2 regions of the Exiguobacterium sp. s36 genome follow, and region 1 is predicted to be linked to the other one. Evidence: riboswitches for the same ligand, from Rfam matches in the RefSeq annotation. Region 1 holds a riboswitch; the other holds the start of a gene.
The links. Region 1 has a riboswitch for FMN ahead of KNP95_RS02070 (ECF transporter S component). Riboswitches for the same ligand answer to the same signal wherever they lie in the genome.

Region 1 (9,437 bases):
GACGCCTGGGTCGACCGTGATAAATCAACGTTCGAGGCATTCCCAGAGCAGGTCCGACGCTATCTCGAGGTGGAGCTCGGTCCTGTATCAGCATTTTTACCAGAAAGCGAGTGATTGGATGAATCCGATTAAAGGATACTTATTTGATTTAGATGGCACGATGTATGCGGGGACGGCCCCGATTCAAGCAGCGGTCGATTTCGTGAATCGACTCGAGGCGACCGGCTTCCCATACTTATTCGTCACGAACAACGCGTCGATGACGCCGGAGCAAGTGGCGGATAAACTTGTCTCGATGGGAGTGCATGTGACGCCTGAGCACGTATTGACAAGTGCGATGGCGACGGCCCGTTATATCGAGAAGATGACGCCAGGGGCGACGATTTACATGATCGGGGAAGATGGCCTGCGCCTGGCGCTCGAAGAACGCGGTTTCCATGTGACGGAAGAGGCGAAGGCGGATTACGTCGTCGTCGGGCTCGACCGACACATCACATACGAAAAGTTGGCGAAAGGCGCGCTCGCGATCCGCTCCGGCGCTCGTTTCATTTCGACGAACGGCGATATCGCCATTCCGACTGAACGCGGCTTTTTACCAGGGAACGGTGCGCTCACGTCCGTCTTGACGGTGACGACGGAAAAAGATCCGTTCTTTATTGGCAAACCGGAACCGGTCATGGTCGATATCGCGCTTGAGATGATTGGTCTCACGAAAGAAGAAGTCGTCATGGTCGGGGATAACTACCATACTGACATCTTGTTCGGGATCAACGGCGGGATTCGGACGCTCCACGTCAACTCAGGCGTACATGGTCCGGCTTTCATTCAGGAACAAGAAAAACTCCCGACCTATATGGTCGAGAGCTTGGACGAATGGACGCATGCATGAAAAAAAGGGATGACATGATTGTCTCCCTTTTTGTTTAGAATACTTGTTCGACTTCAACGATGCCAGGTACTTCTTCGATGAGCGCGCGCTCAATCCCGGCTTTCAATGTAATTGTTGAAGATGGGCAGCTGCCGCATGCACCCATTAAACGAAGTTTGACGATGCCTTCTTCTACATCAACGAGTTCGACGTCACCGCCGTCGCGAAGCAAGAACGGGCGTAATTTATCGAGTACTTCTTGGACTTGATCAAACATTTCCATGGTATCTACCCCTTTCTGGTTCTCTTTCATTCTAGCAAGTTTGAGATTGTTTCTCAATCATTAACGCTGAGCGTTTTGTGACGATGCCCCTTCTTGATTTTGTATAATAGGAAAGAAGAGGGGGAATGGATATGAAAATCACCGTATATGGGGCCGAAGTACAGTGTGCGAGCTGTGTCGGGGCGCCGAGCTCGATTGAGACATATGAATGGTTGCAAAGCGCATTGGCACGGAAGTACCCGAATCAGGCGTTCGAATTCGAGTATATCGATTTTGAGACGGCGGACGATGACATCGCCGAAGCAATCAAGCAGGACGAGTGGTTCTATCCGCTCGTGCTCATCGATGGGGAAGTGGTGGACGAAGGGGTCGTCCAACTTCGGAAAGTCTATTCGGCCATCGAACAGACGACAGCATGAAAAGAGTCGAGCGACGATTGTCGTTCGACTCTTTTGCGTTATAGAAGACGGAACGACGACGTCGCCGAACCTGACGTGTAACCCGTGAGCGTCGCATCAGATTTCACTTGATACGTCCCACGTTGTGATGAAGAGGTTGTTGAGAGCGTGAACGTGATGGCGCCCGTTGAACTTGTCTTGCCTGTTCCTGTGAGCGTCGCGCCGTTTGGCTGTGTGACCGTCACACGGACGTCGGCGTTCGCGACCGCTTGGCCGTTCGAATTCCGGACTGTTGAAGAGATGGAGACGACTTCACCAGCGTAGTAAGTTGATTTCGATGTCGATACTGTCGTCGTGAGCGCTTGGACCGGTTGCGTCGTGCCGCCAGCCGTCGGTGCTTGCACGAGTCCGTTCCCGAACCATGTGTCACGTCCGGCCGTTCCGAGGTCGATTGAATCTTGTGATAGTTTCGTGCGGAGTTGCGAGCTCGACAACGTCGGGAACGCTTGCTTCATGAGTGCGAGGTTACCGGCGACGTAAGGTGTCGCCATCGATGTCCCGCTCATTTGACCGTAGCCGCCGTTCGCGAGTGTCGAGTTGATGCTCACACCTGGTGCCGCGACTTCGACCGTACTACCTGTCGCCGAGAACGAGGCGCGGTTATTGTTGATGTCCGTCGCCGCGACGGCGATGGCCGAGCTGTAACGGGCCGGGTAGTTGACGAGGTCGCCTGTACCGTCAGAGCGTCCGTTGTTACCGGCTGCCGCGACGACGAGGATACCCGCGTTATTGGCGCGATCGACGACCTGTTGGAGCGTCGTCGATGGACTTGTCGTCCCGAGACTCAAGTTGATGACGTCCATATCGTTCGTGATCGACCAGTCAATCCCGGCGATGATACTCGAGAGGCTACCACTACCGTCGGCTTCGAGTGCTTTAACGGCATAGATGCTCGCCTCATGGGCAATCCCGACCGTTCCGATGCTGTTGTTGCGGGCACCGATAATCCCGGCGACGTGCGTCCCGTGACCGTTGTCATCCGCGTATGAGCTCGTGACTGTACTGAACGAGGCACCACCAGAAATCGTCAAATCAGGGTGCGGCGAGATTCCGGTATCAACGACCGATACTTTCACGCCTTTCCCGGTGTAGCCACTCTGCCAAGCTGATGGAGCTTTCAACTTCGGAATGCCCCAGTCTTGCGTCTGATTTTCGATTTGTACCGTTTGATCGACTTCCACGTGGGCGACGTTCGGGTTGTTCTTCAAGCCATTCAAGGCAGCCTTCGGTACTTCGAGCGCTGCGGCCGGAAGGTTTTTGTACTGTTGGCGAACTTCCATGCCTTCAATCGAGAGCGGGATTTTCTTCGCCGATTCCTTGAAGACGACGATGACACGTTCTTTCTCTTTGTTCGGGGCGGCATCTACGCCTCCCGGAACGGTTGACAGGACGAGCAGTGAGGCGAGGACAGTGCTGCAAACTTTTTTCAACTTGTTTCCTCCTTTGGGGTATGTAGGCGAGGTGACGCGATGTCGAACTGCCGTGCCCATAGAGTAACAAGTTTTCCCATCGGGTAGAATATGTCAATGGAATTAAAAATCTGAATATTTAGATAAGGATACAGGGGATTCAGATACAAGACTTTTGACTCAAGGCGATGGCTGCAGAACGCCAAATCGAACACGTTACACAAAAAAACGGGCGACCATTATGGTCGACCCGTTCATGTTATTTAATGACTTTATGTTTCCAGAGAATCCCGGACTTGAGCAGGCGGGCGACTTTGCCGGTGAGCGACTGTTTGCCCATGAAGACGCCGAACCCGGCCTTCTTCCCAAGCGAGCCGAGTGTCCCTCGGAGTTTGATATCCGGCAAATCTGGATAACTGACACCTTTCCACTTACAGAGCAACACTTGGACAATCTGTTCGGCCTGCGCTTCCGCAAGTTGACCGGAAGGTGCATACGGAAGGCTGGCGTTGTCTCCGACGACGAAGATGTCCGGCTGTTCCGGGACGTAATGGTGCGGTGTCAATTTGACGCGCCCGCCGCCATCGAGTTCCCATCCTTGATTTCGGACGACGGCGACCGGTTGAATCCCAGCCGTCCAAACCGTCAAATCAGACGGGAAGTGTTGCTCGTGATTCCATAGGCCGTCGGCGTCGACCCGGACGATATTCGACTGGTTGATGACCTCGACGCCGTGCTCTTCGAACCAAGACTGGACATACATCGAGACACGGCTCGATAGGAACGATAAGACCGATGGGCCACGGTCGAACAAACGGACCGTCAAATCGGGACGGCTCTCGCGTAGCTCGCTGGCGAGTTCGACACCCGATAATCCAGCGCCGACGATTGAGACGATTGAACCGGGTGACAGACCGTTGATGGCTTGTTGGGTCTTACGTGATTCTTCTAACGTTTGGATGCTGTACGTGAACTCGGCTGCACCAGGCACATTGTGATACTTGTCCTCGCAACCGAGTCCGATGACGAGGTCGTCATACGGCACTTTTTCACCGCTCGCGAGCAAGACCATCTTGTCGCCGGTATCGATATCGGTGACTTGTCCGTATATGTAATCGATCTCTTCTGGAAAATCGATTCGGATATCACGATCCGATACGGTCCCCGCCGCAAGTGCATAATACTCTGTTTTTAACCCATGGTAAGGTAGACGATCGACGAGTGTGATCGATACATCCTTCAGCTGATGGCCGAGGACGCGTTCGATTACACGCATTCCCCCGTAACCGCCTCCCAAGACGACTAATTTGCGCATAAAAATCCCCCTTTGTTACACTTCAACTGTATCATGTTATAATACGCCGTAGAAGAACCATTTTCCTGTTTTGAGGGAAAGGGGAAGGGTGAATGACATGATGAATCCGATCATTGAGTTCTGCGCCTCCAATTTGGCGATGGGCTCACAAATCGCCCGGGCCAAACTAGAGTCCGATCCAGACCTAGACGTCGTTGAATACGGCTGTACAGGCTACTGTGGCGTCTGTTCGCTCGACTTGTTTTGCCTAGTCGACGGAGAGGTCGTGACGGGAGATACGCCAGAGCAACTCGTGACGAACGTATATGAAAAAATTGAAGAAATGGCTTGGTGAAAAAGTTTGAAGCAACTTCAAACTTTTTTTATTTTGACTGTTTTGACCCGTTGCATTTTTAAAAAGGGTCTGTTATATTCAAAGAGGTTCGAATGTAGGTTGTCTGACGTTTAACAACATAAAAAGAAAGCGTTTCAAACGGTAGGACACATCTCGATTCGGGTATATCACAATATCAGGTTTTCCCAATATGAAAGGAGCACAACACCAATGAATATCATGAGCGTGGTTGGTATTTTGGCACTAATTGGAATCGCTTACATCTTCTCAACCAACCGTAAAGCCATCAAATGGCGTACCGTGCTTGCCGCTTTCGCGGTACAGTTCACGTTCGCTTTCCTCGTCCTCTTCACATCAGTAGGACGCAGTGCGTTACAATGGATCTCAGGAGGCGTTCAAAACGTCTTGAACACGGCGAATGACGGAATCGCCTTCGTTTTCGGTACAGCTGTAGGAGGGGACAACTTCGTCTTCGCATTCCAAGTGTTGCCGATTATCATTTTTATGTCTTCTTTAATCGCTTTGCTTTACTACCTCGGTGTCATGCAATGGGTCATCCGAATTCTCGGTACAGCCCTTGCGAAAGCTCTCGGCACATCACGTAAAGAGTCGCTCTCAGCGACGGCAAACATCTTCGTCGGTCAAACGGAAGCACCGCTTGTCATCAAGCCTTACCTTCCAACGATGACACAATCGGAGCTCTTCGCCGTCATGGTCGGGGGACTCGCGTCGGTTGCCGGTTCGGTTCTCGCTGGATACGCTGCCCTTGGTGTACCGCTCGAGTACTTGCTCGCAGCGAGTTTCATGGCTGCACCTGCTGGTCTCTTGTTCGCGAAAATCATCGTTCCTGAAACAGAAGAGTATAATGATGACATCGAAATTGCTGAAGACGAAGAGGACAAAGCAGCGAACTTCGTCGATGCGGCCGCTCGTGGTGCCTCTGACGGTCTCTTCCTTGCCTTGAACGTCGGTGCGATGCTTCTCGCGTTCGTTTCATTGATTGCGCTCGTCAACTTGATTCTTGGTGGAATCGGCGGCTTGTTCGGTTTCGACAGCCTCTCACTCGAATTGATTCTTGGTTACGTGTTTGCACCACTCGCATTTGTCATCGGTGTACCGTGGGCTGATGCTGTTCAGTTCGGTAGCTTCCTCGGTCAAAAACTCGTCTTGAACGAATTCGTAGCGTTCTCAGAGTTCGCACCTGTAATTGGAACGGGTGAACTCTCAGCTCGTACGGAAGCGATGATTGCCTTCGCACTTTGTGGATTCGCCAACATCTCGTCACTCGCGATTCTTCTCGGTGGTCTCGGTGGAATGGCACCGAACCGTCGGAACGACATCGCACGTATGGGTGTCCTCGCGATTCTCGCAGGTACGCTTGCTAACTTGATGTCAGCCACGCTTGCTGGTCTGCTTCTCTAATCAAATACGATATACTCAGAGTGATCACTTCGGTGGTCACTCTTTTTTTGTAGATGAATGAATAGCAAAACCCGACCGTATCGGCGGTCGGGTTCTACAGTCCGTTACGAGTCACGTCCACTTCTTGAAGTTTCGGCCAAATGGCTTGCCAATTCTTATTTTGGATCCGCGCTTGATAAATGTGGTGATGCGGGGATCCGTCTGCAAATGCTGGGGTCGGTCGCAGCCTCAATTCGATGATGTCATCAACACCGTAAGGCGCGGCCACGATCAAGCATTCGTTTGAATCGAGGCTGACACCTATGGCTGTGACTGTCTCGGGAAAGTGGGCCAAGGCGTCGGTCGCAGACTTATAGGGTGGCAATTGATTGACGAGGTGCATGCGGGCTTGGTTTTTGACCGACCACGGGACAGTCGGTGACAGGGCGTGCAATTGTGCCTCATACTCTTTTTCGATTGCTTCGTCGTTGTGAGATGGGTCAAAGTAGATGACATCGACGTCCTCGGTCGCCGTCGGTGTTGGATAGCCGTGCACGTCATCCCAAATCTTCGACCGGACGTATCCGGCACAAATCCACCAGTCGGGTAGTTCGAGGGAAGCGACATCTTTCAGGAGACGCTTTAATTCTGAATCATTTTCTAAAAATTGAGTGACCTCTTCAATCGTGTTCAATCCATCTCCTCCAATCCTCTCCTAAGCATAACGTATCCAAATAAAAAGCACCTCGATCGAAATCGAGGTGCATGTCAGTTACGCTTGAAGTTGCATCCGCTGGCGTTCGATCCACGGCTTCAACTTGAGGAAGAGTGGGACGAACAAGGCGCTGATCAACAACGCTTTAATAAGGTTGAACGGCAAGATGCCATAGAGGACGAGGTCCGTTTTGACTGCCGGTTGCGCCATCTCGGTCATGCCGAAGAAGAACGCGTAGGCTGGTAAGATGAGCAAATAGTTCAAAATCGCCAAGCTGAGCGCCATCGTGATTGTGCCGGCCACGAGGCCTGAAGCGAGCGCTTTATTCGTTTTACGTTTATGGTAGAACCATGCGACCGGATACATGAAGGCGACACCTGCAAAGAAGTTTGCGACTTCACCGACCGGAACGCCGCCACCGTTAAAGACATAGTAGAGGACGTTTTTTAGAGCGACGACCACGACGCCTGCGAGTGGGGAGAAGACGATCCCGGCGACGAGCGCGGGAATGTCACTAAAGTCCACTTTTAGAAATGGTGGTAGGAAAGGCAGCGGGAAGTTAAAGAGCATGAGGACAAAAGAAATGGCCCCGAGCATCGATAGCGTCACCAGTGTTGTCAATCGTTTGTTGCGCGTTGTTTTCATCAAAATCTCTCCTTTTGTCGCTCCTTGATGAATGGCACCCGTCGCATAAAAAATCCCGATTGCATCATACAATCGGGAGAGGTTACGCGCATACGAAATAGATGTTTTCCGTCGCGGAAGAGACCACGTCAAAGAAAACATCCGGATATCGGTCGGATGCCGCCATCTTCTCCCATCCAGACTTTACTGTCGGCTTTCGAATCTCACGAAATCAGCAAGCAACGCCTTGCTCGCTCACGGGCTGAGAAGATCATGTCTTCAATACCGCCGGTCGGGAATTTCACCCTGCCCCGAAGATGGAACGATTTAATTTTTTTTGTTACAGTTTAGTTATACAAGATATTTCACAAAATCTCAAGTCAGTTGACTTGAAGTTAAGATAATGAAGGAGGAGTTCAGATGATTCATTTGACAGAGTCAGCTGCATTACAAGTCATCGATATGATGAAACAGACAGAACACCCCGAGAATCAGTACTTGCGCATCAAGGTCCAAGGCGGAGGCTGCACCGGTCTCTCGTACGGAATGGGATTTGATGAAGATAAAACGGATCGAGATATCCAATTCGACCATCACGGCGTCCGCGTCATCGTCGCCGAAGCCGACCATGGGGTCGTCGACGGGCTCGAAATCGACTATAAGCAGTCGATGCTCGGAGGCGGGTTCACGATTAAAAATCCGAACGCCATCGCCACGTGTGGATGTGGTTCGAGTTTCCGGACGGCGTCGAACGCCGGGACACCTGGAGATTGCTAAACGAAAGGCCAATCGTGTGGACGATTGGCCTTTTTCGATTCAGTCGGTTTCTTCCATCAAAATCAAGCGAATCACTTTGGATGTCGCATTCAATTCGATGTGATGTTGCCAAGGGCGGAACGCCGTGATTTTGCATGTGTCGGTCGTGATTTGGAACGAACAGACGCTCTCTTCCTCTTGGTCAAGCACTGAGTAGCGGCTGAAATCCGATAAACTCTGGTAGATGGCGTATTGTTTCGGTAACGCACACGTCCATCCTTTTTCTAACATGATTTGATGCATGGACCTCGCCTCTTTCTTCTATCATATATATAAGAATAACAAAAAAATTCAAGGATGTGGAAGATTAGTCGAGAGGAACCAAGGGAAAATGAAAAGAGATGTCATTTTTATGTAGGAGGGGTAGGGACGATGAAAAAAGTATTGATCTTCGGTGGGTCACGCTATTTTGGAAAACGGTTGGCGCTTCGGTTGGCGGAGGCCGGTGACGATGTGACGATTGTGACGCGTGGACAGCTCCAAGTGCCAGAGGCAGAGGGCATCCGTTCCATCAAAGGGGACCGGCAGTCGGTGGCGACGATGAAAGATTTATCGCGTGACCGTTACGACCTCGTCTATGACAATATTTGTTTCAATCCATATCAGGCAAAAATTGCATCGGACGCCTTCATGGACCAAGTCGGCAAGTATGTGCTCACGTCGACGATGTCGGTCTATGCACCGGGTGCCGATTTGAAAGAAAGTGACTTCAATCCGCTCCATCACGACTATCATCTCGAGTCGGAGCACGACTATGGTCAAGGAAAGCGGGAAGCCGAGTCCTACTTCTTCCATCGTGCCTCGTTCCCAGTCGCGACCGTCCGCTTGCCGATCGTCTTGGGCCCGGACGACTATACGGACCGTCTCAAGTTTTATATCGATGCTGTCCGTCGAGAAGAGCCGGTCGTACTGCATCATCCCGAAGCGAAGATGGGCTTTATCTCAAGTTTTGAGGCAGCGGCCTTTTTAGAATGGGTCGGTCGGGCCAACGTGACCGGTCCATTCAATGCGGCAAGCGAAGGAGTGATCTCGATGGGTGCACTGCTCGAGCGCATCGGGCATCACTTGAATAAACCGGTCCACATCATTAAAGACGGGGAGTCGTCGCCATACGATACGGACGTCGACTATTACATGTCGATTGCCGAGGCGAAAAAGGCCGGTTTCGTCTTTACCCAACTCGATGACTGGATCGACCGGGTCATTATGCAGAC
Region 2 (9,437 bases), 220 kb from region 1:
CGGACGAGCGCCTCAATCGTGATGAATTTTAAATCGTGCGCTTCCGCGACGCGTTCAAGGTCCGGCACTCGGGCCATCTCGCCGTCTGGGCGGATGATCTCACAGATGACGGCGACCGGTTCACTTCCGGCGAGGCGCGCCAAATCGACCGACGCCTCCGTATGTCCGCGTCGGACCGAGACGCCACCTTTTTTCGCGATAAGCGGGAAGATATGTCCCGGACGTTGGAAATCGGCCGGGCGGGCGTTGATGTTCGCGAGTTCGCGCACCGTATGGGCCCGTTCGCTCGCCGAGATGCCCGTCGTCGAATCGACGTGGTCGACACTGACCGTGAACGCCGTCCCGTGCGGATCGGTGCTGTTCGCGACCATCGGCTGCAAATCGAGGCGGACGGCCACTTCTTCGGCGAGGGAGGCACAGACGAGCCCTTTCCCTTCCGTGATGAGGAAGTTCATCGTCTCCGCTGTCATCTTGTCCGCGAGGACGACGAAGTCCCCTTCGTTCTCCCGGTCCTCATCGTCGACAACGATGATCGGTCGTCCCATCTTCAAGTCTTCGACTGCTTCTTTAATCGAGTGGAACATTACCATCCCGCCTTTCCATACCCTTGCGACGCCAATGATTCGAGCGTCACCGGTTTTTGACTTACGAGTTTTTCCATATATTTAGCCAACATGTCACATTCCAAATTGACCGCGTCCCCGGCCTGCTTCATCCCGAGCACCGTCTCACTGTACGTGTGCGGGATGAGCGACAACGTGAATCCGCGTTCCGTCACGTCAAACACCGTCAAGCTCGTCCCGTCGACCGAAATCGAACCTTTCGGGACGATATAGCGGAGGAGCGATGGCTCACAGCTGATGTCGACATAGACGGCGTTCGCGAGCGACCGTTTTTTGACGATGCGCCCGACGCCGTCGACGTGACCCGAGACGAAGTGACCGCCGAAGCGTCCGTTCGCGGGCATGGCCCGCTCCAAGTTGACGCTCGTGCCGGGGCGGACCCCGTCGAGACTCGACGCCTTGAGCGTCTCCGGCATGACGTCGACCGAGAAACTGTCACGGTCGAACGTCGTCACCGTGAGACAGATACCGTTGACAGAGATGCTGTCACCGAGTTTCACATCCTCAAGCACGACCTTCCCGGCAAGCGTGAGCCGGAGGGATGGCCCGTTCCGTTTCACTGCTTTCACACTGCCGATTTCTTCAACGATTCCCGTGAACATCGGACTCCTCCTTTCGCATGATGAGCTTGATGTCGGTGCCGACCGTCTCGACCGATTGCACGTCATACCGCTCGATCACATCGAGCGGACCGTCATGATGCGAGCGGTAGAAACCGCCCTTGCCACCGAACACGCGTGGCGACTGATACATGACCCACTCGTCGACGAACTGTCCGTCCAAGAGCGAGGTGACGAGCGTCGGTCCCGCTTCGACGAGCAGGCGACCGATGCCGCGTGCGTAGACGTCTTGTATCACAGCGTCGAGCGACGTGTAATCGGCGAGCTCAACGCCGCGTTGTGTGAACGCGTCCCGCTTCACTCGATCGTCGGACGTCGTGTAGAGCAATACCGGCACATCGTTCGCCGTCCGGACGAGCTGACTCGAGAGCGGCGTGCGCAACTCACGATCGAGCACGACCCGGAGCGGTTGCATCGTCTCGCGGTCGAGCCGGACGGTGAGGGCCGGATCATCGGCGAGCACGGTGCCGACACCGGTCAAGATCGCATCGACCGTCGACCGCAGTTCATGGACGTCCCGTCTCGCTTCTGTCCCGGTCACCCACTTGCTGTCACCAGTATCGAGGGCGACTTTGCCGTCAAGACTCGTCGCGGTCTTCAAGATGACGTACGGCCGTCTCGTCTCGAGCGAACGCAAGAACGACACATTGAGCGCTCGTGCCTCACGCTCGAGCAGTCCGACCTCGACTTCAATCCCGACCGCTTTCAATCGAGCGATGCCCTGTCCCGCCACGAGCGGATTCGGATCGCTCATCGCGATGACGACCCGCTTGATGCCCGACTCCACGACTAAATCGGCACACGGCGGTGTCTTGCCATGATGTGAGCACGGTTCGAGCGTGACGTACATCGTCGCGCCATAGGCGGCGGCCCCGGCCATGCGGATGGCGTGCACTTCAGCGTGCGCTTCCCCCGCCTTCAAGTGGGCGCCGAACCCGACGACCCGACCGTCCTTGACGATGACGGCTCCGACACGCGGATTGACGCCGGTCGATGAGGCGGATTTGGCCAATTGGATGGCTTGTTGCATGTACTGTTGCATAATCTCCCTCCTTGTTTCGTACAAACAAAAAGACCTCAAGGAATGATCCTCAAGGTCTCGGTGGGAGCCGTTCATCGTCATTTGGGCAAGCCAAATAAGCGTTTTCTTTACAGAAAAACGTACGACGAACTACAGGTCGCATGGACCTGTCATGTTTCCTTCTCCCATCCAGACTATACTGTCGGCTCTAGAATCGCACTAGATCCACCGTTCGCACACGTGCGCCCGGGTCACGGACTTAAGGCTCGCGCCCATCACCGCCGGTTGGGACTTTCACCCGACCCCGAAGGAATATTTGTTTGTACGTTTCCACTTTAGCGCAAAAATAAATGGATGGCAAAACGAAATGCGCAAAAAAAGCGCCACTCGTATGAGCAGCGCCTTGTAAATCAAGCCAAGAATAAAACGACGAGGAGTCCGACAATCCAGCAATAGAACGAGAAGTATTTGAGCTCGCCTTTCGCCATGATGTGTTGGAACCATTTGAGCGAGATGGCCGTGAGCGCATACGAGGCGATGAACGCCAAGATGAGCGGTCCGAACAAATCACGTGTCTCTGGATTCGTGAACAACTCCGGTCCATCTAAAATCGTCACCCCGAGACTGATCGGGATGAAAAGGAAGAACGAGAAGCGAAGCGCCGACTCTTGCTTGATGCCGAGCAACATCGCCATGACGATTGTCGCCCCGGAACGACTGATGCCCGGGATGAGCGCGACCGCTTGGGCGAGACCGATCAAGATGGCGTCGCGGAGCGTGATGCCGCCGTCTCCTTTATTCCCTCGCATATTCCGGATGAACCAGAGCGCGACCCCGGTCAGGATAAGCGTATAACCGACCGTGGCGACGCCGCTGAGCTTCTCGCCAATCCAATCGCCGAACAGGACGCCGAGCACACCGGCTGGGACCGTGGCGACGAGCAAGAGACCAATGAACTTGACGTCGACCATCGTCTCGTCACTGCGGTCCTTTTTAAACAAGAACGTCCACAGACTGACGACGAGACGGACGACGTCCTGCCGATAAATCGTCAAAACAGCGAGCAGTGAAGCAAAGTTCACGAAAATCTCGAATGAGAGACCTGGTAATTGGATATCAAACAGCTCTTGGAAGATGACCAAGTGACCGCTTGATGAGATTGGAATCGGCTCAGTGAACCCTTGAATCAAGCCGAGTAGGAGATAAAATAACCATATTGTCATATCGTAATATCCTCTTTTCTTATTTACATCAATTCCATTATTTTAGCAGACCGTTCGTTTCACTGACCACCCTTTCAAAAAAAAATCGTTATTTTCAAAACTTTCATTTGATTAGTCTGAAAATTAAATTTATTATAGAAGAGTACTCAACTGGTGCGACGGTGATGACCCCATTGGCCAGTTGGGTACTTTTTCGTACAGATTATTACATATTAGCCACGATAAAACTTTTTGTTTACAATTGAACCCATTTAATATTAAATTTGTAATAGAACTGTTACCATTTTTTCAAAGTATAAACAGGACTTTAGACCTATCCGTTCATAAAATCGGTTTAAAAAAACTTGAACAATGCACTTATAAATTGTAAAAACTGGCCGATAGTATGATTGTAGAAGCAACTTCGTCATCTTTGTCGGTTCAGATATGAGTCCATGGAAGGAGGAACCACCATTGAGTCAAACGCTATCCACTAAATCCCACCACTTGTCCACCGAACAGCAGAGGATGATTCACTGTATTCGACTGCTCGGCGACTTGTTGAAGGAACGTCCACGACGCTCTGTGTATCGTCGCTTCGCGATGGAACAAAGCTGGCCATCTCCCGAGTCGATTATCCGACAGTTCGGGTCATGGGCCGAGGCGCTTGCAATCGCCGGCTATGAATGGCACGGAGAGGCGACTGTCGATCTCCCGGACAAAATGCCAAAATACACGCGTGAAGATATCATCGAGACACTCGCCCTCTACTCGCGCGACATGGGATCGATTATCACGCTCAAAAAGTATCAGGAATGGCGCAAGCTCCATCCGAAAGCTCCGAGCCATTACCATATCGTCAAGACGTTCGGTTCGTGGCATGACGCCTGCGCCGAAGCCGGACTTGAAGCGAGTGTGACGTACTCAAAATCAGAGCTTTCCACCGCACTCCGTGAAGCGATTCACGAGATGGGCTTCTCTCTTTCCTTCGAAGCGTATCGCGAATGGGCAAAACGGAACAACAAACCATCCACGAAAGCAATTCTTCATCGTTACGGTTCATGGTCGGCTGCGATTCACGCGGTCGAGTCAGAAATTTTCAATCAGAAATTATAATCTTTCATTCATAAGGAGGACGCCGGGTATCCGGTGTCCTCCTTTATTGCGTTAACAATGGATTGCTTGATTATAGATGAATGCTACCTCAGCCGGCACCCTCCGTTCCTGGGGCGCTTTACGGGGTCATCCTTGCATCGCTCTCCCCTAGGAGTTCGGGCGCCTGCCTTGGGTAGCGAATCCGAACACATCTCACTTGCGTTACAGCCTAACCTCAAATTATAGAAACTGATTAAGCTTCATGTCTGTACGACTCTAGTCATTGCGGAACATAAGTAAAGGAGAATCTCGATGCTCGAGATTCTCCTTCATCATCATTGAATCCGTTCCGTCGACGTGTCGCGATAATGGGCGACACGGTCCCGGCCGTTGAATTTTGCACCGACATACATGGCGCGGTCGGCGTGGCGGAGTAGCGTGTCGAGGTCGTCGTACTCGTGGTTCGTCTCGATGCCGATGCTCGCCGTCACTTGGACGCGGATCCCTTCGGAGCCGAACGGATGGGCGCGGAGCGCTTGGCGGATCTTCTCTCCCGTCACGAGCGCGGCCGCCTCGTTCATGCGCGGAAAGACGAACACGAACTCCTCGCCGCCATATCGAGTAACGAGGTCACCGCTTCGGACGAGACGACTGAACAGCGCCCCGGCCTCGATTAACACTTCATCCCCGAACGCATGGCCATACGTATCGTTAATCGCCTTGAAATGATCCAAGTCGACCAAGAACACAGACAACGGATACGAGGCGATGTCGTTCAACCGCTCCTTCGTCCAACGTTTGAGCGCCCGCTGGTTCGGCAGTCCGGTCATCGGGTCGGTCAGGCTCTCATGCTGGAGCCGGTTGCGCTCGTCAATCCGTTCGAGTGACCAGGACAATGTTTTCAACAGTCGATGAATCTCGACGGCGATCGCCCCTTCATACGCGCCGTTCGCTGTCGTCGAAATCATGCAACTGACCGCGTTCGTCGTGCTCGAAACGGGCTGGATGACGAGGGCCGAATGATGTAACTCGGTCTGTTGTGCCTGCAGGTCGGGATGCCACTCATGGAGCGAATCGTACACGAAGTACGGCTCTTCCGCATCCCGATGCCGTTCGAGCGTAAAGGCGTCGGCAATCGGTTTTGACTTTCGTCCGCTGACGTCATAGAACGTGCGGTCGCCGGTTCGATTGACTTGTAACCAGCCGCGTTCAAGTTCGACGACTTCTCTTAACCCGTTCCAAAACTTCTCGATGAGCAGTTGTTCGTTGTCGACTCGGTAGAGCTGTTCTTTCAAACGCTCGACTTGGTCGATTTTCGACTGCGTCTCCTCGGTCTCCGTCGCTTTGGACAGCCCCATCTTGAGGAGCGACAGAATGAGGAACGTCGCCATCAGGCCGGTGTAGCCGAACAGTTGGAACGCCTCGATCGCGACCATCGTGAACAATAGCTCGAGCGAGATGACGAGCCAGTCGAATCGGAGCAGACGCCACATGATCGGGAGCGGAATCCGTTCCCCGATCAAGAACCGCGACATGAGGAAACTGAATCCGAGGACGAGGAACAAGATCGCGAAGAAACCGAGTAGCGCCGTACCTTGCTCGAGCAGATGGACGTTCGGACCAATTTGTCCGCCGAGCCGCAAGTAGACGAGTCCTGGTAAGACGAGCAACATCGCCTCAATCAACGTATTGAGCGGGTAGAAATGTAAAAATCGTCGCCGCCCGACTTTGTTCGCGAACGTCCGGGCCTGGAATGTGAGCAGCAGGAGCTGTCCCATCAATAAGGCCGGGAGCAGACCGTACAAGAAGAACGTCATAAAGACAAACATCTCATGGAACGTGAAGTGTAAGTGCCGCCGCTTGAGCGGATTCATCACGAACAGGGCACCGAGCGTAAAGATGAACCAAAACAACGACCAATCAAACGTCCCGATACCGAGCCACATATAGGAGAGAATCCCCATGAAGACGATCGACCACGAGAACCAGCTCCTGACGAGGTACTTCCGAAATCGCATCGTCTCCCCCCTTTCCTTATCCGTTATCATTCTTACACAGTATGAAGGTTCTTGGTTGAAGATTCCAGCCGTTGTTTGAAAGTTTTGACAATGAAAAAAAGACCGTGACTCTTGTCACGATCTTGTCATCACTTCGCTTTTAAAAACGAGATGCCGATTGAGCCCGACCCCGTGTGTGCTCCGAGGAGCGGTGCGAGTGTGTCGACCCGAATTTTGGCTTTGTCACCAAGCTCACGTTTCCACGATTCGGCCAGCTCTGGCACGTTTCCGTGGAAAATGGAGACGTCCGTGCATTCGCCCGAATCGATGGCTTGACGGAGTGCCTCAAATAGCTGGGCCTGCGCTTTTTTATACGTCCGAACCGTCTGATATGGAACGATGAGCCCGTCTTCGAAACGAAGCACCGGTTTCAACTGCAACATGTTGCCGATGAGCGCTTTCGACTTCGAGATACGTCCGCCCTTTTGCATCTGCGTCAAGTTTTGCAAAATCAACTCGATGCGGACATCCTCGACACGTTGTTTCATATACGCTTCGACGTCCTCGAGCGCGTCACCGCGTTCGACACGTTCAATCAACTCTTCGAGCATAAGTCCCATCGTATAGATCCCGGCCCGCGAGTCAATCGCGAGCAATTTGAACTCAGCGATCTCTGCGCCTTGGACCGATGCCGAATACGTGCCGCTCAAGTCGGATGACAAGTGGACGGCGATGCCCATGTCATACTGATCTTTGATTCCTTCATACAATGTGACGAAGTCGCCGATGGCCGGTTGGCTCGTCGAGACGCGTTCGCCCGCATCAATCCATTCGTACACGGTCTTGGCATCGACCTCGACCCCATCTTTATACGGTTGATCCCCTTTGACGACGTAGAGCGGGACGATATGGATGTCCGGGTGGTGCTGAATCGAATCTGGAAGGACAACGGTGCTGTCCGTAATATAAGCAATTTTCATGTTAGGGCTCTCCTTCAATCAAAATTAGTACCTGGTAATATTATTTTATCACAGGTGAAGCGGTTTCACTATTTTTTCAAAAATCGAATTCCCTTGAAGTTTCACATATTCCCGTCCACAATGCGCCTGAAACGGGTAAAAGATAGCATCGGACAAAGGAGGAATCGGCATGATTCACATCGAGCACGTCAATAAAATCTATAAGACCGGGGATGTCGAGACGGCGGCGCTTAAAGACATCGAGTTGACGATTCAGGACGGCGCGTTCGTCGTGATCTTGGGACCGAGTGGGAGCGGCAAGAGCACGCTGTTGAACGTCATCAGCGGACTCGACACGGTGACGTCCGGGACGATTACGTTCGGTGATACCGTCCTGACCAAGTTGTCCCCGGAACAAATGACCGCGTTTCGGCGCGACCATCTTGGCTTTATCTTTCAACAGTATAATCTGCTCCAAAACCTGACCGTCTATGAAAATATCCAAATCGGCTCTGACTTATCCGACAACCCGCTCCCAATCGATGAGTTGCTCGAGCAGGTCGGACTGACGGCCGCCCGCGACAAGTATCCGTATCAACTGTCCGGCGGCGAACAACAGCGCGTCTCGGTCGCTCGCAGCCTCGCCAAAAATCCATCCATCGTCTTCTGTGACGAACCGACGGGGTCGCTCGACGAGGACAACTCGAAACGGGTGCTCGAACTGCTCGAACGGTTGAACAAGGAGTATGACAAGACCGTCGTCGTCATCACGCACAACACCGGCATCAGCGAGATGGCCGATAACGTCATCAAAATGAACTCGGGTCGAATTATTGAACTGACGCACAACCCGATTAAACGATCTGCTCGTGACATCCACTGGGGGTGAGACAGATGCTTTATAAAAATGTATGGAAGACGCTCGCCGGTAAATGGATGCAGCTTCTCGCCATCGCCGTCATTATCGTCATGAGCTCGCTCACGTACACGATGATGTTTTATGGCATCAGCGGCATCGAGGTCCCGACCGAGGAATATCTTGCGTCATCGAATCAAGAAGACTTTGCCGTCGAGATGCTCAACCGCGTCACCGCGGAAGAAGCAACCGCCCCTGCGCTCGCCGACTTCATCGCCTCAGGTCGATATACACTATCGGACTTGCAGCGTGTCGACGAGGCGGCGTTCGATGCGTTGGTCACGGCACGGATCGATGCCGTCGAGCGTGACATGGGCAACGCGACGCTCGAACTGCGTGCCTCAAAGCTGATTAACTATCCGTTCGGCTCGAGTGAGCACCGCGGACTCGTCTTGAAAGAAGCGGACGCCATCAACCTCTCGTATCTTGAAGCGGGCAAGCGCCCCGTGCGAGACGACGAGGTCGCCATCAATGCGAAATACGCCGAGAAGAACGACATTGCCATCGGCGACACGATTGACCTCGGCAGCCCGTTCACGGTGAGCGGGTTCGTCCTGTTCCCGGACTATACGTTGCCGCTGTTTGATGAAAATTACTTTAACCTCGACCCGGGCACGCAGACGCTTCTCCTCATGACGGACAACGCTTACGAGGAAGTGACCGGCACGGAATCGTTCCGTTTGGCTGGTGCCGCCGACGGGACAGTCGTGACGGACATCGAGCTCCCGTTCGTCATCTCGGTCATGGAGACGGAGAACATCATGCGTAGCGGCGCGATCTATAGCGAAATCTCGTCCGGTAAAGCGATGGCGCTCGGCTTGAGCTTATTCATCGTCTCCATCGCCGTCATCATCGTCGCCATCTTGATTTCGAACATGCTCGAGGCCGAACGCGGACAAATCGGTCTATTGAAAGCAATCGGGTATAACCGACGCCAAATTGCCATACCGTATCTGGTGCTCATCTTGGTGTTCGCGACGATCATGCTCGTCATCGGCTACTTT

Region 2: another riboswitch for FMN. It lies ahead of ribD (bifunctional diaminohydroxyphosphoribosylaminopyrimidine deaminase/5-amino-6-(5-phosphoribosylamino)uracil reductase RibD); the one in region 1 lies ahead of KNP95_RS02070 (ECF transporter S component).

What each region holds. Positions count from the first base shown of each region.
Region 1 is NZ_JACSLW010000001.1:408,395-417,831, reverse strand. Features, by position in the region: gene KNP95_RS02115 (DUF86 domain-containing protein) at 1-114, shown strand, start outside; gene KNP95_RS02110 (TIGR01457 family HAD-type hydrolase) at 119-889, shown strand; gene KNP95_RS02105 (NifU family protein) at 924-1,181, opposite strand; gene KNP95_RS02100 (DUF1462 family protein) at 1,277-1,570, shown strand; gene KNP95_RS02095 (S8 family serine peptidase) at 1,609-3,039, opposite strand; gene KNP95_RS02090 (NAD(P)/FAD-dependent oxidoreductase) at 3,278-4,333, opposite strand; gene KNP95_RS02085 (YuzB family protein) at 4,431-4,667, shown strand; gene KNP95_RS02080 (NupC/NupG family nucleoside CNT transporter) at 4,878-6,089, shown strand; gene KNP95_RS02075 (nucleotidyltransferase family protein) at 6,184-6,762, opposite strand; gene KNP95_RS02070 (ECF transporter S component) at 6,841-7,428, opposite strand; FMN riboswitch at 7,589-7,730, opposite strand; gene KNP95_RS02065 (HesB/IscA family protein) at 7,828-8,184, shown strand; gene KNP95_RS02060 (hypothetical protein) at 8,224-8,466, opposite strand; gene KNP95_RS02055 (NAD-dependent epimerase/dehydratase family protein) at 8,596-9,437, shown strand, end outside.
Region 2 is NZ_JACSLW010000001.1:626,202-635,638, forward strand. Features, by position in the region: gene ribB (3,4-dihydroxy-2-butanone-4-phosphate synthase) at 1-584, opposite strand, end outside; gene ribE (riboflavin synthase) at 584-1,225, opposite strand; gene ribD (bifunctional diaminohydroxyphosphoribosylaminopyrimidine deaminase/5-amino-6-(5-phosphoribosylamino)uracil reductase RibD) at 1,206-2,285, opposite strand; FMN riboswitch at 2,438-2,580, opposite strand; gene KNP95_RS03200 (undecaprenyl-diphosphate phosphatase) at 2,675-3,487, opposite strand; gene KNP95_RS03205 (homing endonuclease associated repeat-containing protein) at 3,941-4,582, shown strand; gene KNP95_RS03210 (GGDEF domain-containing protein) at 4,897-6,579, opposite strand; gene KNP95_RS03215 (DegV family protein) at 6,708-7,538, opposite strand; gene KNP95_RS03220 (ABC transporter ATP-binding protein) at 7,708-8,406, shown strand; gene KNP95_RS03225 (ABC transporter permease) at 8,412-9,437, shown strand, end outside.